Linked DNA regions of Hoeflea sp. 108. The protein of the gene in region 1 interacts with the protein of each later gene in a pairwise test. Links are inferred from orthologs where the notes say so. Each region holds a gene or a part of one and is shown in the gene's direction. Other genes may lie near its edges. The genes, in order: B015_RS0124850 and def.

The links.
Region 2: the proteins of B015_RS0124850 (region 1) and def interact in binary tests that used the Escherichia coli proteins (3 or more experiments, as listed by UniProt). The link is inferred for Hoeflea sp. 108 from one-to-one orthologs.

Annotation. Positions count from the first base shown.
Region 1 is NZ_KB890024.1:4,989,952-5,000,783, forward strand. What follows is about bases 4,942-7,749. They hold B015_RS0124850 (aspartate-semialdehyde dehydrogenase), read left to right. Parts: upstream 4,942-5,732; coding sequence 5,733-6,767; downstream 6,768-7,749. Other genes in these bases: B015_RS31560 (GNAT family protein), read right to left, coding at 4,942-5,350; B015_RS34100 (hypothetical protein), read left to right, coding at 5,494-5,625; B015_RS0124855 (GNAT family N-acetyltransferase), read left to right, coding at 6,772-7,239; B015_RS0124860 (glycosyltransferase), read left to right, coding at 7,310-7,749. Also shown: B015_RS0124825 (ABC transporter ATP-binding protein/permease), read left to right, coding at 1-1,230; B015_RS0124830 (DUF779 domain-containing protein), read right to left, coding at 1,335-1,700; adh (aldehyde dehydrogenase), read right to left, coding at 1,855-3,372; B015_RS0124840 (helix-turn-helix domain-containing protein), read right to left, coding at 3,514-4,482; more of B015_RS31560, read right to left, coding at 4,691-4,941; more of B015_RS0124860, read left to right, coding at 7,750-8,545; B015_RS0124865 (bestrophin family ion channel), read left to right, coding at 8,660-9,565; B015_RS0124870 (ACT domain-containing protein), read right to left, coding at 9,556-9,966; B015_RS0124875 (cupin domain-containing protein), read right to left, coding at 9,963-10,478; B015_RS31565 (EAL domain-containing protein), read right to left, coding at 10,555-10,832.
Region 2 is NZ_KB890024.1:702,013-712,819, forward strand. What follows is about bases 3,464-6,246. They hold def (peptide deformylase), read left to right. Parts: upstream 3,464-4,481; coding sequence 4,482-5,012; downstream 5,013-6,246. Other genes in these bases: B015_RS0103455 (DNA recombination protein RmuC), read right to left, coding at 3,464-4,378; B015_RS30350 (PIN domain-containing protein), read left to right, coding at 5,084-5,314; fmt (methionyl-tRNA formyltransferase), read left to right, coding at 5,362-6,246. Outside these bases: B015_RS0103425 (LLM class flavin-dependent oxidoreductase), read right to left, coding at 1-93; B015_RS0103430 (DUF6481 family protein), read left to right, coding at 316-744; quaternary ammonium compound efflux SMR transporter SugE, read right to left, coding at 1,015-1,329; B015_RS34045 (hypothetical protein), read right to left, coding at 1,476-1,601; B015_RS0103445 (cation diffusion facilitator family transporter), read left to right, coding at 1,746-2,702; B015_RS0103450 (GFA family protein), read left to right, coding at 2,731-3,132; more of B015_RS0103455, read right to left, coding at 3,134-3,463; more of fmt, read left to right, coding at 6,247-6,297; B015_RS0103475 (N-acetyltransferase), read left to right, coding at 6,294-6,803; tRNA pseudouridine(38-40) synthase TruA, read left to right, coding at 6,816-7,559; B015_RS0103485 (Lrp/AsnC family transcriptional regulator), read right to left, coding at 7,672-8,211; B015_RS0103490 (MFS transporter), read left to right, coding at 8,260-9,426; B015_RS0103495 (hypothetical protein), read right to left, coding at 9,431-10,030; dapE (succinyl-diaminopimelate desuccinylase), read right to left, coding at 10,043-10,807. UniProt on the Escherichia coli protein: Removes the formyl group from the N-terminal Met of newly synthesized proteins. Requires at least a dipeptide for an efficient rate of reaction. N-terminal L-methionine is a prerequisite for activity but the enzyme has broad specificity at other positions.

The DNA of each region.
Region 1 (10,832 bases):
GTCAGGATGCAGCAGGCCGAAGGCAGCTATCGCGGCGAGATGAACACGCTTCTGCGCCGCAGTTTCCACGTCGCCGCATCGCGTGGAGAAGGCGTGCAGCAGGCCATGCACGAGCGCCACTACCGCGACATCGACAAGACCTGGGCCCGCCTGAACACGGTCAATGCCGGCTACATGTCGTTCGAGCTGATTTACAATTTCGTCGCCGCCCGCTTCATTGCCTACGGTCCGGGGCTGATCCCCTACATGCAGGGCCAGATCAATCTCAAGGGCTACGTCACCGGCGCCGAGCTGGTGAACTCACTGATCGGGCAATGCTCCTGGTTCATCCAGGTGATGCCGGCGATCGCCACGCTGCGCGCCAACAGCGTGCGGGTGATCGACCTGGCCGAGGCAATCGAAAACGTTCAGCAGCCGCAGCAGCACTATGGCCGAACGGGCCAGGCCGAATTCCGCTTCGCCAGCCAGCACGCCGTCTTCGGACTTGCCTTGCGCAACCTGGAACTGATGCATCGCGGCAGCGACGTGCAACCCTTCCTGACGGTGACCAGCCTGCGCTTCCGGCGCGGCGAATGGAGCTTCGTGCGCGGTGAATCCGGCTGCGGCAAGACCTCGCTGGTCAAGGCGATCAACGGGCTCTGGCCGTATGGCCGCGGCGACATCGTCTTTCCCGAGAACGTTTCGGCCTTTTACGCCACTCAGGACGTGAAGCTGCCGCAAGTCACGCTCAAGCAGCTCGTCTGCTTGCCGGGCAGCGCCGAGGGCCATTCGGAGGCGAAGGTGGCGGTGGCGCTGCACAAGGCCGGCCTCGGCGACTTCATCGAGCATCTCGACAGCGAATTGCATGACGGCAGGATATGGGAACAGGTCTTCTCCGGCGGGCAGAAGCAGAAGCTCGTCGCCGCCCGCATCCTGCTGCACCAGCCGGGCCTGCTGTTCCTCGACGAGGCCACCGGCGCGCTCGACCACGAGGCCAAGATCGCCTTCCACCGCGCCATCAAGGACAATTGCCCCGGCGTGACCGTCATCAGCGTCATGCACGACCCCGTGCCGCCGCGCGCCGCCGACGGCAGCGAATTCTATGACAGCATCGTCAGCATCGCCGACGGCACAGCCACCAAACAGGCCATATCGAGCCTGCCAGCCGAGTTGACCACCCTGCTCGACCAGCCCCTGCCGGTCCGGCCCTGGCCGAAGCGCGGCCAGCGCGTCAAGCTCACCGACAGGTAGCCCTAGAGGCCTTCCGCTTTTCTTCGAATCGCGGAAACCCTCCATCTCTTTGTTTTTGCGCTATTCCGGACGGAAAACCGCTGCGCACTTTTCCTGAAATTACTCTAGACGCTGCCTGGCAGCGGCACGGCGCAGATGATGGAGCGGGTGAGAAACCGCTTCTCGCGGCCATTGTCGAGCGAGAACATGCCGCCGCGCCCCGGCACCACATCAATGATCAGGTCGGTGTGCTTCCAGGCTTCGTATTGCGAGGCGCTGATGTAGACGGGCGTGTCACCGATGGTGCCCATCAGCACGTCGAGGTCGCCGACGATGAAGTCGGAGCGCGGATAACACATCGGCGACGAGCCGTCGCAGCAGCCGCCGGACTGGTGGAACAGCACCGGCCCGTGGTCGGCGATGATCTCGTCGAGCAGGGCGACGGCGCCGGGTGTTGCCGAGACCTTGTCGAGAGGATGATGCGAGGACATGAGTGGGTTCCGGTTCTTCCTTGTCCCCGCCTGCAGGGAGAAGGGCCACGAAGTGACGGATGAGGGGCGGCGCGAACGCGGTCGGGTCAGCGCTGCCCCTCACCTGCCTGCCGGCATCCTCTCCCCGTGAACGGGGAGAGGAACGCTCGTCATCTCAGAAAAACCCGAGCTTCTTCGGGCTGTAGCTGACCAGCATGTTCTTGGTCTGCTGGTAGTGGTCGAGCATCATCTTGTGCGTCTCGCGGCCGATGCCCGACTGCTTGTAGCCGCCGAAGGCGGCGTGCGCCGGATAGGCGTGGTAGCAGTTGGTCCACACGCGCCCGGCCTGGATGGCGCGGCCGAAGCGGTAAAGCCGGTTGGCATCGCGGCTCCAGATGCCGGCACCGAGGCCGTACAGCGTGTCGTTGGCGATCGACAGCGCATCGTCATCATCCTTGAAGGTGGTGACCGAGACAACAGGCCCAAAGATCTCCTCCTGGAAGATGCGCATCTTGTTGTGGCCCTTGAACACGGTCGGCTTGACGTAATAGCCGCCGGCGAGGTCACCGGGCAGATGCGCGCGCTCGCCGCCGGTCAGCACCTCAGCGCCCTCCTGGCGGCCGATGTCCATATAGGACAGGATCTTCTCCAGCTGCTCCGACGAGGCCTGCGCGCCGATCATGGTGGCCGGATCGAGCGGGTCGCCCTGGACAATTGCCTCGACGCGCTTCAGCGCGCGTTCCATGAACTTGTCGTAAATCTTCTCATGCACCAGCGCCCGGCTCGGGCAGGTGCAGACCTCGCCCTGGTTGAGCGCGAACATGACGAAGCCTTCGATCGCCTTGTCGAAGAAGTCGTCGTCTTCCGCCGTCACGTCCTGGAAGAAGATGTTGGGCGACTTGCCGCCGAGTTCGAGCGTCACCGGGATCAGGTTCTGCGAGGCGTATTGCATGATCAGCCGGCCGGTCGTCGTCTCGCCGGTGAAGGCGATCTTGGCGATGCGCGGGCTCGACGCCAGCGGCTTGCCCGCCTCGAGGCCGAAGCCGTTGACGATGTTGAGCACGCCCTCGGGCAACAGGTCGCCGATCAGGTCGGCCCACAGCATGATGGTGGCGGGCGTCTGCTCGGCCGGCTTCAGCACCACGCAATTGCCGGCGGCGAGCGCCGGCGCCAGCTTCCAGCAGGCCATCAGCAGCGGGAAATTCCACGGGATGATCTGGCCGACGACGCCCAGCGGCTCGTGGAAATGATAGGCGACGGTGTCGTCGTCGATCTGCGACAGGCTGCCCTCCTGGCCACGCAGCGCCCCGGCGAAATAGCGGAAATGGTCGATGGCGAGCGGCACGTCGGCGGCGGTCGTCTCGCGGATCGGCTTGCCGTTGTCCCAGGTCTCGGCCAGCGCCAGACAGTCGAGGTTTTCCTCCATGCGGTCGGCGATGCGGTTGAGGATCAGCGCGCGGGTCGCGGGCGCAGTCTTGCCCCAGGCGTCCTTGGCCTTGTGGGCGGCATCGAGTGCTGCCTCGATGTCGGCTGCGTCGGAGCGGGCGACCTCGCCCAGCGGCCGGCCGGTGACCGGCGAGACGTTTTCGAAGTAGCGGCCCGATTTCGGCGCCACCCACGCACCACCGATGTAATTGTCGTAGCGCTTGGCGAAGGGGATCTTGGCCGTGCGCGAGAATTCCACCTTGTTCATCTCTTCCTCCCGAGAAGCGGCACCGCAGGATGCGGCGCGTCGACAAAGAGCGTCGGAGATGTTGCGAAAGCTGTCAGCCCCAGGGGAAGCGATGGCAGGCGGCGACTGTCGCAGTTCTGCGACAGTCGGGCGCTGCAAAACTCAATGGTCGCGGCGGATGCCCAGCCGGTTGAGCTTGCGGTGCAGCGTCGCCCTGGAAATGCCGAGCTTCTGGGCCGCCGCCGAGACGTTGCCGTCGGCGCGGGCCAGCGCGCGATGCAGTGCCGCGCGTTCGGCCTCGTCGAGGTCTCCCGACACCCGCTGGGGCATGCCCAGAAGGTCGGCGACCGGCAGCCGGCGCTCTAGCTGCTCGCGGGTGATGCCGTGGGCGAGGCGCGCCTGCCTGGTGGCGCCGATGACCAGATCGTCGGCGTCGACGGCCACCATGGCGCCCGGATTGCGCTCGGCAGCCGGCGTCAGCAGGATGCGCGCCTCGGGGAAAGCGAGACGGAAATTGTCGGCCTCGATGCGGCGGGCGGCGTCGTTCACCGCGAGGGCGATGAGATTGACGAAACCTTCGGTCAGGTCGGCCCGACAGGACGAAACATCAAGTGCGGCGGCGACATTGCCCTCATGATCGTAGATCGGCGTCGTGGTGCAGGACAGCGCCGTGTTGCGGGCGAAGAAATGCTGGTCGCGGTGGATGGTGAGCGCCCGCTGTTCGACAAGGCAGGTACCGATGCCGTTGGTGCCTTCGCTTTCCTCGCTCCAGATGGTGCCGGTCCACAGGCCCCATTTGTGGAAGGTCTGGTTGTCGGAGATCGCGCCCCGCCGTTCTATCGGCACGCCGTCGCGATCGGCCAGCAGAACGCAGCAGCCGACGCCGCCGACGGCGAGATAGAGCCGGTCGAGGCTCGCTTGCGCGGCATGGATCAGCGGTTCGATGCGTTGGCGCGCGTCGCGCAACTCCTGCTCGGTGAGGCGCTGCGGCGGCTTGTGCTCGCCGGGGTCGAGACGATGCAGCCGCGACGACCGCCGCCAGGACGCCACCAGCGCCGAGCGTGCCGCCTCGTCGGAAGCGACCGCAGCCTGCACGGCATCCTCATGCCGTCCAAAAAACTGTCCGCTCATAAGCTCCTCCCAAAGCCCGGACCATTCCTGCTGCCATGCGCGGCGGACCATGCCGCCAAGCTGCCGATCCTCCAGAGTTCGGCCGCCCCGTCAATTCGCCATAAGAACAAGGCCGTCACAAGGACGGCGCCCGCTGTAGCCAAGCATATATAACGAATGTTCAGGCACAAGGGATCAACAATTGCGGAGCATCAGCGACGCAAGCCTGCTATCGCCGTGCCCTGATCTCGGTCATCGACCGCAGCTGCCTGCCATCCAGGAAATTGGCCGGCTCCAGCCACTCTTCCATGACGGCGCGACAGGCCGGCCACTCGGACGACAGCATCGAATACATGCAGATATCTCTTGCCAGCCCCTTGAGCAGCAAACCTTCGCGCAAGGTCCCTTCATAAGTGAAGCCGAGCCGGTCGGCGGCAATTCGCGACCGGTTGTTCTCGGCGGTGCAGGTCCATTCCAGGCGGCGATAGCCAAGCCCCTCGAAGACGTGGCGCATGACCAGATAGAGTGCCTCGCTCGCAAGCGTCGTGCGTTGCATGCTTGACGTGAACAGCACGTAGCCGAGCTCGACGACCTGATGTGCGGCCCTCGCTTCCATCAGGCACAACCAGCCCAGCACGGCGCCCCGAAGATCGATGACGGCGAAAAACGCCCGCTTCGGGTCGGAGACAAGCACATCGACATGGGCGGCGAATGCGGTCTCGTCGGCAAACGGCCCGACCTTCATCTCGGCCCAGGCGGCAGCGACGTTCTCGTCATGCGAAAGCCGGTAGAGCGTGACGGCATCGGAGGCTTCAAGTGGCCGGAGACTGCCATGACGACCGCCAATGACGGTCGCAACCGGCAGTTTCGCATCGATTGGCTCGCCCATTGGCCTGATCCCGCATCTGCGCCTCGACGAGAATAGTACAAGGCAATTCAAGTTTGCCAAAGACACTACCCTCGGCAACCTGCGCGCGCGATTGACTCTTCGCCGAAACCCGATAAAAGCGGCGGCGAACAGGGAACCCTCCGATGCGCGGCCTCTTGATGGCGCTTTTCGCATTCGATTTCCCCGGCCACGACAGAAGTCGTGCCGGGCGCGGAGCCGTTTCCCTGCTTTCGACCAAAACCATGGCCAAAACCACCACCACCAAAACGGTGTGATTTCCCTTGGCCTGCTCACCCTCTCCCGGGTCTGGCCCGGGGGATGAAGCCCGCGCTGGCCAGCGGGTTTTCTCCAGGAACGAGCGGAGAGGGACAGGAGTGATCTGATGGGTTTCAAGGTTGCGATCGTCGGCGCCACGGGCAATGTGGGCCGCGAAATGCTCAATATCCTCGAGGAACGCGGCTTCCCCGCCAGCGAAGTGGTGCCGCTGGCATCGCGCCGCAGCCAGGGCACCGAAGTGTCCTATGGCGACAAGACGCTGAAGGTGAAGGCGCTCGACACCTACGACTTCTCCGACACCGACCTCTGCCTGATGTCGGCCGGCGGCAATATCTCCAAGGAATGGTCGCCCAAGATCGGCAAGCAGGGTTGCGTCGTCATCGATAATTCGTCGGCCTTCCGCTACGACCAGGACGTGCCGCTGATCGTGCCGGAAGTGAACCCGGACGCCATTGCCGGCTTCACCAAGAAGAACATCATCGCCAACCCGAACTGCTCGACCGCCCAGATGGTTGTGGCGCTGAAGCCGCTGCACGACAAGGCCAAGATCAAGCGCGTCGTCGTTGCGACCTACCAGTCGGTGTCGGGCGCCGGCAAGGAAGGCATGGACGAGCTGTTCACCCAGACGCGCGCCGTCTTCGTCGCCGATCCGGTCGAAGCCAAGAAGTTCAGCAAGCGCATCGCCTTCAACGTCATTCCACACATCGACGTCTTCATGGAGGACGGCTACACCAAGGAAGAGTGGAAGATGGTCGCCGAGACCAAGAAGATGCTCGACCCCAAGATCAAGCTGACGGCCACCGCCGTGCGCGTGCCTGTCTTCATCGGCCACTCCGAAGCCGTCAATGTCGAGTTCGAAGAGCCGATCACCGCCGACGAGGCGCGCGACATCCTGCGCGAAGCGCCGGGCTGCCTGGTCATCGACAAGCATGAGGACGGCGGCTACGCCACGCCGCTCGACTCGGCCGGCGAAGACGCCACTTACATCTCTCGCATCCGCGAGGACGGCACGGTCGACAACGGCCTGGCGATGTGGATCGTCTCCGACAACCTGCGCAAGGGCGCGGCCCTCAACGCCGTGCAGATCGCCGAACTTCTGGTCGAGCGCGGCCTGATCAAGCCGAAGCAGAAGGCCGCCTGACGCCATGTTCGATGTCGTGCTGCGTCCGGCCGAAGCCGGCGACGCACACGACATCGCCCGCGTCCTGAGGGCGGCGCTTGCTGCCTTCGAGTGGATGCCACAACTCCACACGCCGGACGAGGACTTGTATTTCGTCCGGCATGTGCTCCTCGCCCACCAGGCTGTCACCGTCGTAACCGCCGCAGACCGCATCGTCGGCTTCATATCGATCAAGGACGACTGGGTCGAACAGCTCTATTTCGATCCGGACTGGACCGGCCGCGGCATCGGCAGCCGCCTCCTGCGGCACGCCACATCGACCATGCCCCGCGTCCAGCTCCATTGCTTCCAGGCCAATTCAGGCGCACGCCGCTTCTACGAACGCCACGACTTCCGCGCGGAAGCCTTCGGCGATGGCTCGGGCAACGAAGAAGGCCTGCCTGATGTTCTCTATGTCCGCGAGGACCCGGCCGGTAGTTGGCTGAATGGTTGATCCCGGGCATTGCTTCGATACATTAGCGCCAAGTCATGGGTGGGTGGGTTGATGCATCGGAGACGGGAGCATGGCACGCGACAGCCTTGACGCTACCGGCAGCCTTGCCCAGGGCACGGGTCGGCCCCTGCGAATTCTGATGACGAACGCCGTCTTGAGGGCACGCAGCGGCACCGAAACGCTGGTGCGCGACATGGTCCTGGCGCTGCGTCGGCGCGGCCATTCGGTGGCAACCTTTGCGCCGGTCATCGGTCCGGCTGCAGCGGAAATCCGGGCGACGGGCTCGCCGGTGCTGACGTCGCTGGAAACGTTCGGCGAAGCGCCTGACATCATCCATGGCCATCATGCCGGTCCGACAATCGCAGCCCTGGCACGCTTTCCGGGCACACCGGCCATCTTCGTTTGTCACGATTTCACCAGCGAACTTGACGATCCTCCCATACATCCCCGGATCAGGCGCTATCTTCATGTTCGGTCCGGCCTGCGCGGCCGGCTTGTCGACGAATGCGGGGTGGACGCTTCGAAGATTGCCTTCTGGTCGAACACCGTCGACCTCCAGCGTGTAGGACGCGTCTTGGCGCCGCCACCGCTGCTGACAACGGCAGCGGTCTTCGCTCATCCAGGAGCGATCCCCTTCACACCAATGATCGCAGAGGCTTGCCGGCGGCACGGCATCGCCTTCCGCGGCGAGTTGGTTGGTAAGGTGGCCACCGACGTGGTGCAACGTCTTGACGGGATCGAACTGGCATTCGCCAGCGGGCGGATGGCACTCGAAGCCATGGCCAAGGGATGCGCGGTGATCAATGCCGACCGCTTCGGTATCGGCGGTCTTGTGACCACAGGCAGGTTCGACGACTTTGCAGCCATCAACTTTGCCTATGGTGCGCTGTCGGATGCAGCCTCGCCGGAGTTGCTCGATCGCGAGCTGACAGCTTACGGTGCGGACGATGCCCGAGCCGTAACCGCGCTCGTCCGGCGCGATTTCAGCAGCGACAGGGGCGCCCAGGCTCTGGAGACGATCTATCGCGAAGTCCTGTCTGAAAGGGAGTGGCCGCGCCGCGAAGCGGATGAGGACGAGCGCGCGCTGGCCGCCATCATCGAACGGTTTCTCCAGCAGCGGCGAATCTATGACCGCCGCTTCCTCAAGTTGCGGGAAGGGCTTGGCCCCAGCGAAGAGCTGCAACTCCTGATCGGCGAGCTGTCCAGCAGGGCGGCCGAGCTGTCGGAGGAGGTTCGCCGGCTCAGGCGTGGTGGGCTGCTGCGCCGGGTCATGGACAAGCTGACGGGCCGAACCTACGAAAAGTGATCCCAAGCCGCGCTCCGCTTCAGCTCCAAGAAATCGTCACGCCTGTCGCGATTGAGGGGATGACTTTGGCCGGTTCCGCGGCACAGTATCCGCTGCAAAGAGGTACCGCCCCACATGATCGTCCGCCCCCGCACGAACCTGCTCAAATTGTTCTTCGTCATGCGCGGGTCCGTCGTGCCGCGCATCCTGCCGCAGATCATCGGCTTTGCCGCCTATGGCGCCGTCGTGGTGGCGCTGGTGCAGGCGCTGGGGCTCGATTTCGGCAACGCCGGGGTGGCGCCCTTCGCGCTGCTCGGCGTGGCGCTGTCCATCTATCTCGGCTTCCGCAACAACGCCGCCTATGACCGCTGGTGGGAGGCGCGCAAGCTGTGGGGGCAGTTGGTGTTCGAGATCCGCAACCTGTGCCGCGCCTCCACCGCGATGATTTCAGAACGCGAGGCGCTGCGGCCGCTGCTGATGGATTCGCTCTCCTTCTGTCATTTCCTGCGCGGCGAACTGCGCCGGATCGATACGCGTGACGCGGCGCGCCCCTTCATCGGCGATGCCGTCGACGAAATCCACGCCGCCACCAACAGACCGGACGCCGTCATGCGGCGCATGGGTGGCAAGCTCGGCGCCCTCAAGCGCAGCGGCACGCTGGAAGCAATGGATTACCGCATCCTCGACGAGCGCCTGTCGGCGATGGCAGCACTTCAGGCCGGCTGCGAGCGCATCATGGGCACGCCCCTGCCCTTCGCCTACACGCTACTTTTGCAGCGCACGGCCTACATCTTCTGCCTGCTGCTGCCCTTCGGGCTCGCGGGCTCCGCCGGCTGGGGAACGCCGCTGTTCACGGCGCTGATCGCCTACACCTTCTTCGGCCTCGACGCGCTGTCGGAAGAGCTGGAGGACCCCTTCGGCATGGAGGCCAATGACCTCGCCCTCGATGGCCTTTGCCGCGTCTGCGAGATCTCGGTGTTCGAAGCGCTGGGCGAAACCCCACCGCAGATGCTTCCGGCCGAGCACTACTACTATTCGTGAGCAGCCGCCTCCGCCGCAAGCTGCCTCAGCAGCATCATCGCCTCCTCCGCTCGCCCTGCCGGCACGAACAGATGGTCATGGTAGTAGGCCGAGACCGGATTGACGCCCATGCCCGCGGAAGCGAGATGCGCAGTGATCGCGGCAAGAAAGCCGACCGCTTCGAGCGACGAATGGATATTCAGCGTGATCATCCGGCATGAAAAGGCCGCGGCAAGTCCAGCGCTCCTCGCGTCTGCCTCCCGCAGGATAAGGGTTGTGCCCTCTCGCTCGCGAAAGCTCATCACCGTATCCGGCGGCACCGGCGCTCCCTCCGGCACGGTCGCAAAGACATAGGTCTCGGGCCAAAGCTCCGGCTCCATGGAGGCCAGCAGGACGCCGAGGTCAGTCTCGCCCAAAGTCATCGCTTCGCCTGCTGCCTGCTCGCGTCGATACCCTCCCAGTACTCCATGACCGACGCCCCGCTGTAGCCTTCGCCCGTCAGCCGGACGCTGACGCGGCCCGATTCCGGATAGACAATGACGTCGTTGGGGTTGCGCTCGCCGATGATGATGTAGCGGCAGGGCGCGTCGGTGTGGTTGTACAGCGAATGGCCGACCTTCTGGCCGGCCGGGAAGCAGACATAATCGCCAGCCTTCATGACATACGTACGGTCGCCGAGCTTCAGCGTCGCCACACCGTCGAGGACGTAGAGATGCTCCTCCTCGAGCATGTGGTAGTGTGACGGGTTGGTTTCCTTGCCCGGCGGCAGCTCCTCCAGCGCCACGCCGACATGGCTGCCGCCGCCGAAGCTCGACAGGTGCCGGAAGCTGGAGCCGAAACGCTCGCCATGGCTGAAGACCTCCAGCGGCGCTTCGAGCGCCGAAAACGGCTCGTAGACGCCCTCTGGATTGATGGACGATTCTCTCTTCGACATGATTTTCCTCCGTTTGGCCGGAGGGTGGGATGGCTGACGGCCACGGTCAAGGCGGCAAGCTCGCCGAGGCATCACCTCATGCGACGTGGACTGCACCGCCGCAATAACTCTCGATGATGCGGGCGGCCCCTGTGCAGTCCACTGGCGGGCTGAACAGGAAGCCCTGGATTTCGCCGCAGCGCTCCTGCCTCAGCAGTTCGAGCTGTGCGCCGGTCTCCACGCCTTCAGCCGTCGTGTCGATGCCGAGATTGGCCCCGAGGCCGATGATCGCGCGCACGATGGCCATGGATTCGCGGCTGTTGCCGATATCGCGAACGAAGGATCGGTCGATCTTTAGCCGGCTGAATTGGAAGC
Region 2 (10,807 bases), 4.3 Mb from region 1 along the record:
TTCGATCAGATTGCGCAGCCGCTGGTGCGGCGCGATGGCGCCGGGGCCGGCTTCGGGGCTGACGTCGGCAAAGGTGTAGAGACCGAGTTCCATGACACTGCGTCCTTGGGTTTGCTTTATCGTCAACAGGTAGCTATAGGGTGCGGCAGCCGCCAGCCTTCAGGCGGTGAACAATCTTTGTCGCTTCATGAACGGTCATGACGTTTCCTAGCTGCAACAAGCGGGGAAATCATGGCTGGCATGCGCAATTTGCGCTTGAACTTGCGCTTTCGCTGCGTATGTAAGCGGCGTCACTTGACTTCAGGGAAATGACTCTTGGCAATTTACAGGGAAAAGAACTTCGGCGAGCGGCGCGATGCCGCCGGCGCGGCGAAGAAAGCACTGCTCGAAAAATTCAAGGCCCGTCCGGCTGCCGACGATCCGGAAGTGATCGCGCGTCAGGCTGAACGCAAGGCCATCCTCGAGGCTCGCGCCATCCGCGAAGCCGAGAAGGAAAAGCTCCGTCAGGAACGCCTGGCACGCGAAGCGGCCGAGAAGGCCGAGCGTGAAGCCAAGGCCGAGGCCGAGCGCCTCGCTGCCGAAGCAGCCGCGCTGGAAGAAGCCGCGCGTCGCGAGGCAGAAGAAGGCGACCGTATCGCTCGCCTGCTCGCAGACGAAGCGGAGCGCAAGGCCAAGCGCGATGCGCGTTACGCAGCGCGCAAGGCTCGCGGCAAGCGCATGCCTCCTTCGGCCAACTACGGCTGATAGGCCGGAGTGCCGTGCGTCCCTACGGACGCACGAAGGACGCTTTGACTTACTGAGTCTGCCAGTCGAGCCTTCCAAAAGCCTTTTCGGTTTTCGGGCTGACGCGTGAGACAACAAGTCCGAAATTCATGACGGCTCGCACTGGAGATGCCAAGCTCCGGTCGCGGGCCGCTTGTGCACGCCTATGGGGCTGCGGTTGTACAGATCATGCTGGCTGGATGAAATTGCGGCCCGCCGGTGAGGGCAGGCCGCAGATATGTGCGATGATGTTCAGGCGACCAGCTTGAGGCCGACGATGCCCGACACAATCAGGGCAATGCAGGCCAGGCGAAGTGCTGTCGCAGGTTCGCCGAGCAGCCAGATGCCAAGCATCGCGGTGCCGACCGTGCCGATGCCGGTCCATATCGCATAGGCGGTGCCGACAGGCAGCGTCTTCAGCGCAAGGCCGAGCAGGCCAAGGCTGACGATCATCGAGGCGATGGTGAGCACCGTCGGCATCGGCTTGGAAAAGCCGTCGGTGTATTTCAGGCCGATGGCCCAGCCGATTTCAAACAGGCCGGCAAAAAAGAGATAGGTCCATGCCATGGAACGCTCCAGCAAGTTGGCGGGTCGTCCCGACCGATCTGTAAAGGGGGAGGTGCAGGGTCGTCCCTGCACCTTGGAAGATAGAAACTTCCGAGAGCCGATGCAACCGCGCCAGCAGTCTTGCCGGGCATATCAGCTATGCGGTTTTACTTGTCCTTGAGCTTGGTGGCCTGCACCGGAGGCGCCTTGAAAGCCGGCGCTGGGGCAGGCTTCTTGGCGTCTTTCTTGGGTTTCCGGGCTTCCTTGCCCGCCTTCATCGCACCCTTGGCCATGATTCGTTTCTCCCGCTTCTGGAATGCTGAGTGAAACGCGAAGTCGCGCAGCTTGCAAGAGGGCGGAAACATGGCAGTGGGGCCGGTGCGGAAACCGCTTGAGCATCGCGGGGCGGCCGCTACATTGATCCGGACGAGGGATCGATGGCAGCGCAGTCGGGCTCCAGATTTGTCATTTTCGCGGCGATCGCCGGCAATCTGCTGATCGCCGCGACCAAATTCGTCGCGGCCTTCTTCACCGGCAGTTCGGCCATGCTTTCGGAGGGTGTGCATTCACTTGTCGATACGGGCAATGGCGGACTGCTGCTCTATGGCCTGCACCGCGCCGCGCGGCCGCCGGACAGACAGCATCCCTTCGGCCATGGCCGCGAGCTCTATTTCTGGAGCTTCATCGTCGCCCTGCTGGTCTTTGCGCTCGGCGCCGGCGTCGCCTTCTACGAGGGTGTGGTCCACATCCTGCATCCCGAGCCGATAGAGAACCCGCTGGTCAACTATGTCGTGCTTGGGTTGTGCATGGTCTTCGAAGGCGGCTCCTGGTTCGTCGCGCTCAAGGAGTTCCGCCGCAGCAAGGGCAATCTTGGCTACATACAGGCCGTGCGCCGCAGCAAGGACCCGAGCGTCTACACCGTGCTGTTCGAGGACAGTGCGGCACTGCTTGGCCTCGGCATCGCTTTGGCGGGCATTTCGGCAGCTCATTATTTTGAACAGCCATGGATGGATGGGGCCGCTTCGATCGGCATCAGTCTGATTCTCGCCGCAACGGCCGTCTTCCTGGCGGTCGAAAGCAAGGGGCTGCTGATGGGAGAGCCGGCGCTGCCTGATGTCCAGGAGGCGATTCTCGTCATTGCCCAGGCCGATCCGGCGGTGGAAAAGGCGAATGGCGTGCTGACCGTGCATCTCGGCCCCGAGCAGATCGTCGCCGGGCTCAGCCTGGATTTCGTCGACCACCTCTCGGCGGCCGACATCGAGACCTGCGTCGAGCGGCTTGAGGCCAGGCTCAAGGCAGAGGTGCCCGAGGTGACGGCAGTGTTCGTCAAGCCGCAGACGTCGGGGCGTTGGCACGAGCGCCGCAGGAAGATCGAGGAAGGCAGCGCCTCCTAGAGGCGTACCTCGAAAAGGGAGAAAAATGATGAAGATCGAAGGCGGCTGCCACTGCGGCGCCATCACCTACACGGCCGAGGTCGATCCGGAGAAGACCGCGATCTGCCACTGCACCGACTGCCAGAAGCTGACCGGCACGGCATTCCGCATCACCGTGCCCGTGCCGGAGGACAAGATCCGGTTTTCGGGCACGCCGAAGATTTATGTGAAGACGGGCGAAAGCGGCAACAAGCGCGCGCAGGGCTTCTGCCCCGAATGCGGCTCGCATCTGTTTGCGACGTCGGTGGGCGAGGGGCCGAAGGTCTATGGCCTGAGGACCGGTACCTCCGACCAGCGCGAGCATCTTGTGCCGCGCAAGCAGGTCTGGCATCGCTCGGCCCTGCATTGGCAGCCGGAATTCGAGGGTATGGAGACGGTGGAGAAGGCCTAGCTCAGTCTTCTTCGACGACGCGCAGGCGCAGCTGGCCGGTCTTGGAATCGGCGGCCCGTGCCGCCTGCTGTCGTGGCGCTTCCTCGGCGTCGCCACCCTGGCCGGCGCCGAACTCCAGCGCCTCGATCTTCTGGCCGCGTTTGGTGACCTTGGACGTCGATACCAGGATGTCGTCGATGTCCTTGGAGGCCTGGCCGAAATGGGTCTGCAGCTTGCGCACGCGCTCGTCGACGCGGCCGACATCCTCCATCAGCCGGATCACCTCGCCTTGGATCAGATGCGCCTGCTCGCGCATGCGGGCGTCCTTGAGGATTGCCTGGATCACCTGGATCGACAGCATCAGCAGCGACGGCGAGACGATGACGACCCGGGCGCGGTGGGCACGCTGCACGACGGCTTCGAAGTTCTCGTGAATCTCGGCGAAAACAGACTCCGACGGCACGAACATGAAGGCCGTGTCCTGGGTTTCGCCTGCGATCAGGTACTTTTCGGCGATGTCACGGATATGCACCTCGATGTCCCGCCGGAAGGACTGGGCTGCAACTTTCTGAGCATCGGTGCCCTCGGCGGCGCGAATGGCATTCCATGCCTCGAGCGGGAATTTTGCGTCGATGGCCAGCGACGGCGCATCGTTGGGCATGCGGATGAGGCAATCCGGCCGGCTGCCGTTGGACAGCGTCGCCTGGAATTCATACGCGCCAAGCGGCAAGCCGTCGGCGACGATCGCCTCCATGCGCGACTGGCCGAAGGCGCCACGCGTCTGCTTGTTGGAGAGGATCGCCTGCAACTGCACCACCTGGCCGGCGAGCGACTGGATGTTGCCCTGCGCCGTGTCGATCACCGCCAGCCGCTCCTGCAGCTTCGCTAGGCTTTCATGCGTCGACCGGGTCTGCTCCGCCATCGTCTGGCCGAGGCGCCCGGTCATGGCGTCGAGCCGCTGGCTGAGCGATTGGGTCAGCTCCGCCTGGCGCGAGCCGAAGATCTCGGCGACGGTGCCGAGTCGGCCCTGCATTTCGGACTGTGCCTGCAATATGCCGGCCATGCGGGCCTCGGCGTCGCGGGCGTGGTCGGCGGCTTCTGCTGCGGCCACCGAGCGCGCCTTGGCCGCGCGCCACAGCGCTACGACCAGCACCAGCAGCAGGGCAAAGATCAACAGTGCGCCGAAGGCCAGCGCCTGACCGAGCGTGACAATGGTGGCGCCAAGCTGGGCGACTGGTTCGGAGAGGATCGTGGAAAGCGGGCTCATCCGTCGCAACATAGCCGATTCGCGGCCCGATGTTAGATCAAAGCAAGAACATTGGCCGTAACTGCCGGTTGACGGTTTCCGCGGGACATCTTAGGTGAGGCACATGACGATCAAGCCGCTCATTATCCTGCCCGATCCGCTCTTGCGCCTGGTTTCCAAGCCCGTCGAGCGCATCGATGACGCCACTCGCAAGTTCGCCCGCGATATGCTCGACACCATGTACGATGCGCCAGGCATCGGCCTTGCCGCCATCCAGGTTGGCGAGCCGCTGCGCATGCTGGTGATCGACCTTGCCAAGGAGGGCGAGGAGCCGGCGCCGATGACCGTCATCAACCCCGAGATTCTGACGCGCAGCGACGATCGCTCGGTCTATGAGGAAGGCTGCCTTTCGATCCCTGACTATTATGCCGAGGTCGAGCGCCCGGCCCATGTGCGGGTCAAATATTTCGACGAGAACGGCAAGGAACACGAAGTCGAGGCTGACGGCCTGCTGGCGACCTGCCTGCAGCATGAGATCGACCATCTCGATGGCGTGCTGTTCATCGACTACATCTCCAAGCTCAAGCGCGACATGGTGATGAAGAAGTTCAAGAAGCTCGCCAAGGACCGCCCGCCGAGCCGCATGGCCGGCTGAAGCGTACTTGCCACGGGGGCTGGAAAGATGCTTGCCCGAACGGGTAGGCGAAAGACGCCCACCGCCTGACCTTGCTGATCGGAGATTATTCCGAGCGCATCTTGTCCTTCAACCTGAATGCGGCGGTATCGTACGGCAAGATCATCGCACTGAGGGAAAGCATAGGGCGACCGATACTCGCGATGGACGCCATGATCGCTGCCATCTGCATCGTTCATGGGGCTAAGCTGGCCACGCGCAACGTCGGGGACTTCGACGGGCTTGACCTCGGGCTCGTAAACCCGTTTGAAGCAAATGCCTGAATGGTCGGCTGTCGCCGGCCGGGCCTGTTTGCCGGACTGCATATCTTATGAGCCTTCGCGTCATCTTCATGGGCACGCCGGATTTTTCCGTGCCGACGCTGCGCGCCATCGCCGAAGCCGGCCATGAAGTCGTTGCCGTCTATTCGCAGCCGCCACGCGCCGCAGGCCGTCGCGGGTTGGAATTGACGCCATCGCCGGTGCAGCGTGAGGCCGAGCGTCTTGGTATCGAGGTGCGCACGCCGCTGTCTCTCAAAAGCGAGGCCGAGCAGGCGGCGTTTCGTGAATTGAACGCCGACGTGGCAGTCGTCGTGGCTTATGGGCTGCTGCTGCCTAAGGCGATCCTCGATGGCACCCGGCTCGGCTGTTACAACGGCCACGCTTCGCTTCTGCCACGCTGGCGCGGTGCGGCCCCGATTCAGCGCGCCATCATGGCCGGCGACACCGAGACAGGCATGATGGTCATGCGTATGGAGGAGGGGCTGGACACCGGCCCGGTGGCCCGACTTGAAAAAGTCGCGATTACACCCGAAATGACAGCCGGCGAGCTGCACGACCTGCTGATGCAGGCCGGCGCTGCCCTGATGGTGGAGGCGCTGGCCGAGCTCGAGGCCGGCAGGCTGGAAACGGCGCCACAGCCATCTGATGGCGTGACCTACGCCAAAAAGATCGATAAAGCGGAGACGCGCATCGATTGGACTTTGCCCGCACCGGAAGTGGACCGCCGCATTCGCGGCCTTTCGCCTTTCCCGGGTGCATGGTGCGAATTCGAGCTTGGCGGCAAGATGGAGCGGCTGAAATTGCTGCGTTCCGGATTGACCGCCGGACAAGGAGAGCCGGGAACGGCTCTCGACGACCGGTTGGAGATAGCCTGTGGCAAGGGTGCCGTCAGGTTGGTCGAGGTGCAGAAGGCGGGGGGAAAACCCGTCACCGCGGATGAATTTCTGCGCGGTGCCAAGATCGTAAAAGGAATGAAATTGTCATGAGCATGATGTCGATCAGGGCGGCTACGCCGCGCGACCGCGAGGCGATCCGTCTCGTCGAGGAACACGCATTCGGTCAGCGGGCCGAAGCCGGACTGGTGGATGCGCTGGTCGCCGATGGCGACGCAATCGTCGAGCTGGTGGCGGAGGAAGACGGCCAGGTCGTTGGCCATATCCTGTTCTCGCGCCTCTATGTGCAGAACGGCGGCAAGACCTTCCCGGCTGTGGCGCTGGCGCCGCTGGCCGTCGAGCCCGATTTCCATGGCACCGGCATCGGCGGCGCGCTCGTGCGCGAAGCCCATATCCGCCTCAAGGATGCCGGCGAAGTGCTCGCCGTGGTGCTGGGCGATCCGGCCTATTACGGCCGCTTCGGCTACAATCGCGAGCGCGCGGCGAAGTTCGAGAGCGACTATCAGTGCGATGCGCTGCAGGCTCTGGCCTGGGGCGATGCGCCTGAGACCGGCAAGCTGGTCTACGCCTCGGCCTTCGGCACAGCCCTCGCTGCCTGATCAAGCATCCGCATGCCGCGCTATCGCCTCGATATCGAATATGACGGTCGCGCCTATGCAGGATGGCAGCGGCAGGCCGACAACCATTCGGTTCAGGCGGCGATCGAGCAGGCGGTGCTGAAGTTCTCGGGCGACCAGGTGACGCTGCGCGGCGCCGGCCGTACCGATGCGGGCGTGCATGCCACCGCACAGGTGGCGCATGTCGATCTCACCAAGGCCTGGGCCGACGACAAGGTCCGCGACGCGGTCAATGCGCATCTCCAGGCGGCTGGCGAGACGGTCGCCGTCCTTGCCGCGCGGCAGGTAGCAGACGAGTTCGACGCCCGCTTCTCGGCGACGGGACGCCACTATATCTACCGCATCCTCAACCGCCGCGCGCCGGCGGCGATCGAGCGCGGCCAGGTCTGGTGGGTGCCCAAGCGCCTCGATCACGAAGCCATGGCCGAAGCGGCCAAGGTGCTGCTGGGTCGCCACGACTTCACCACCTTCCGTTCGACCCAGTGCCAGGCCAACAGCCCGCTGAGGACGCTTGAGCGCTTCGAGGTGACGCGCCACGGCGACAGGATCGAGATCGCGGCTTCCGCCCGTTCCTTCCTGCACAATCAGGTGCGCTCCATGGTGGGCAGCCTGAAGCGCGTCGGCGAGGGCGGCTGGACGGCGGACGATCTCAAGGCCGCGCTCGAAGCGCGCAACCGCGCCGCCTGCGGGCAGGTAGCGCCGCCTGATGGCCTCTACCTCACCGGCGTCGACTACTAGACGGCAGCGGCTGGAGCGTTTCCGTTTTTCTTCGAATTGCGGAATCCCTCTATCTCTTTGTTTTTGCGCAATTCCGGACAGAAAACCGCTGCGCACTTTTCCTGGAATTGCTCTAGTAGATCGGGTTCGTCCCGAGCTTGGGTGCCGGCCACTCCTGGGTGATTTCAGGCTGTACCGGGCGTTCGAGATAGGTCGACAGCACCACATAGCTGCGTGTCGAGGTCACGCCAGGCGTGTCGTAGATGCGGGCCAGCAGCCCTTCGAGGGCGCGCGTGTCCTCCGTCCGCACCTTGAGCAGTATGCAGGCGTCGCCAGCAACGGTGTGGATCTCCTCGACCTCGGGAAATGACGAAACCGCCATCAGTTCCGGTGTCTTGCCCCAGCCCCGCGTGTCGACATGGACGAAGGCCAGCAACGGCTTGCCGACGGCCCGCGGGTCCGCCATCGCCACTGTCTGGCGGATGGCGCCCGAGCGGCGCATGCGCTTGACTCGCTCATGCGCGGCCGGCGCCGACAGGCCAACCTTCTCGCCCAGTTCGGCATAAGAGACCGTTGCATCCTCCACCAGGGCGCTTAACAGCCTTCGGTCCACCGCATCGATGGCGCGCTCCGGCGGCCGGTTCTGCCGAATGCCGTCTGTTTCTTCGTCCATGCGGAAATTCTCCGTTGAAGCTGAACATCATTCGGAGAATATGCGCCCATGTCGAACGTCGATCAATCTTTTCCCGCCGTCGTGGAGCCGTTGGCCCGCATCCCCAGGTCGGCCTATCTGCTGACGGCCTGCATCGCCGTCATCGGCTCCAATTCGCTCGTGCTGGGGCCGATCGCGCCTGAGGTTGCCCGCAGCTTCGACACCTCGGTTCCGTTGGTCATGGCCGCAGCCTCGGCCTTCGGTCTCGGCACGGCGGCGAGCGCGTTATTTCTGGCCCGTTACATCGACCGTTTCGGCGCAAGAAGCATGCTGCAATGGGCGCTTGGCCTTTTGGCCCTGGCGCTAGCCGGCAGCGCTCTCGCGCCGACAATCCCGGTGCTGATCGCAGCGCAGCTTGTTGCCGGCATTGCCGCCGGCATCGCGCTGCCGGCGATCTATGCAAGTGCGGCGGCAATCGCCCCGCCCGGCCGCGAAAGCGGCACCATCGGGGTGGTGCTGACCGGCTGGACGCTGTCGATGGTCGCAGGCGTGTCGCTGTCGGCCGTCATTGCCGATCTCATCCATTGGCGCGCCGTCTTTGCTATCGTCGCCGCGCTGGCCTTGGCCGCAGTTGCGGGCGTGGCGGCCGTGTCGCTGTCAGACAGGCCCAGCGGTAGCGTTGCTCCGGCTCCATTGGAGGCGCTGCGCACGCCCGGTATCGTGCCGCTGCTGATTGCCTGCGGCGCCTTCACGACGGCTTTCTACGGCGTCTATGGCTATCTCGGCGATCACCTGCACGAGGCGTTGGGACGCCCGGTCAGCGCCAGCGGCCTGGCGGCCGTGTCCTATGGCATCGGCTTCGGCGCGGCAGCACTGCTCGACGGGATCGTCGACCGGCTCGGAGCCCGTCGCGTCATGCCCATCGCCTATCTCGCCGCCGGCGGCGTCTATCTGCTGCTGGCAGCGGTATCGGGCAGTTTTGGCGGCTTGATTGCGTCCATGGCGTTGTGGGGGCTGATCAACCATTTCGGGCTCAACGTTCTGGTCACGCGCCTGTCGGCGCTCGATCCTGCCAGGCGGGGCACCATCATGGGGCTGAACAGCGCCGTAACCTACCTGGCAGTCTTTGTCGGCACGACCGCATTCGGTCCGCTCTATCAGGCCCTGGGGTTCGCAGCATCGGCACTGGTGGCCGCCGCCCTGATGCTGGTCGCAGCCGCCGCCGCGTGGCATTGACGGGTCAGTTGGGCACGGAAATCCCGAGCAGCGACTTCATTGCCAGAAGCGCGATCAGCGACACGACAAACAGGCTGGCGAACACGGCCGAACCGATCGCTGCCCCCTTGCCGATGGCGGCGTTGGTCATGCGCCAGGTCAGTGCCATGGACAGGCCGAACAGGGCCAGGGACAACAGCGACCCGAAGCCCTGGGCATCGTCGGGCACCAGCATGTGCAGCAGGGCAGCCGGAAGCATCAGCCAGGCGATGATCGCCGAGGTCCAGTTGCTCGCCACGACATAGTGGACGAAGCGGTCGCCGACGCCGGCGCGGCGGGCGACGAGCGCAAAGACGACAAGCGGCACGATCCAGGCGCTGATGTCGACCAGGGCAAGGCTGACGACGGTGCTCAGCCGGTCATTGAACGCCGCCGATTGCACCGCGAAATCGTTGGCCAGGCCCACCCAGCCGACAATGAGTGCCGGCGCGGCGACCAGGATGGCGAAGAACGAGTTCCAGAAACCGTCGGCGCTGAGGTCGAGCAGGCGCAGGCCGTCGGGCTTGCCCAGCATCAGTCGCCAGGCACCCGACAGGCTCTGCTGGATTTCCTCGCTGGCCAACATCTGCCTAAGCCGTTACCCGAACCAGTCTTCGATGAAGCGCTGGTAGACCTGTGTCAGTTGTTCCAGTTCGGCAAGCGGCACGCGTTCGTCGACCATGTGCATGGTCTTGCCGACAAGGCCGAACTCGACCACGGGGCAATAGTCCTTGATGAAGCGCGCATCCGACGTGCCGCCCGTCGTCGACAGCTTGGGCTTGCGCCCGGTGACGGCCTTGATCGAACCGGACAGGGCTTCGACCAACTTGTCGTCGCGGGTCAGGAAGACGTGGCTCGGCGTATCGCGCCAGACGATGTCGAACTCGATCGGCTCCTTGCGCCCCTTGCGGTACTTCTTGCGGCCGCTGGCCTTGTCCAAACGGTTGTGGATCTCGGCCTGCAGCGTCTCGGCCGTCCAGGTGTCGTTGAAGCGGATGTTGAAGGATGCCGTCGCCTTGGCCGGAACGACGTTCGTCGCCGGGTTGCCGACATCGAACGTCGTAACCTCCAGGTTCGACGGCTGGAAATCCTTGGTGCCCTTGTCGAAGACAGGGTTGAGCAGGGCGTCGACCAGTGTCATCAGCCCGCGCACCGGATTGTCGGCAAGATGCGGGTAGGCGGCGTGGCCCTGCCGGCCATGAACGGTGATCGTGCCCGACAGCGAGCCGCGGCGGCCAATCTTGATCATGTCGCCGAGCTGATCCGGATTGGTCGGCTCGCCGACCAGCGCGGCGTCCCACTTCTCGCCGCGTCCGGCAGCCCAGTCGAGCAGCTTGGCGGTGCCGTTGATCGACGGGCCTTC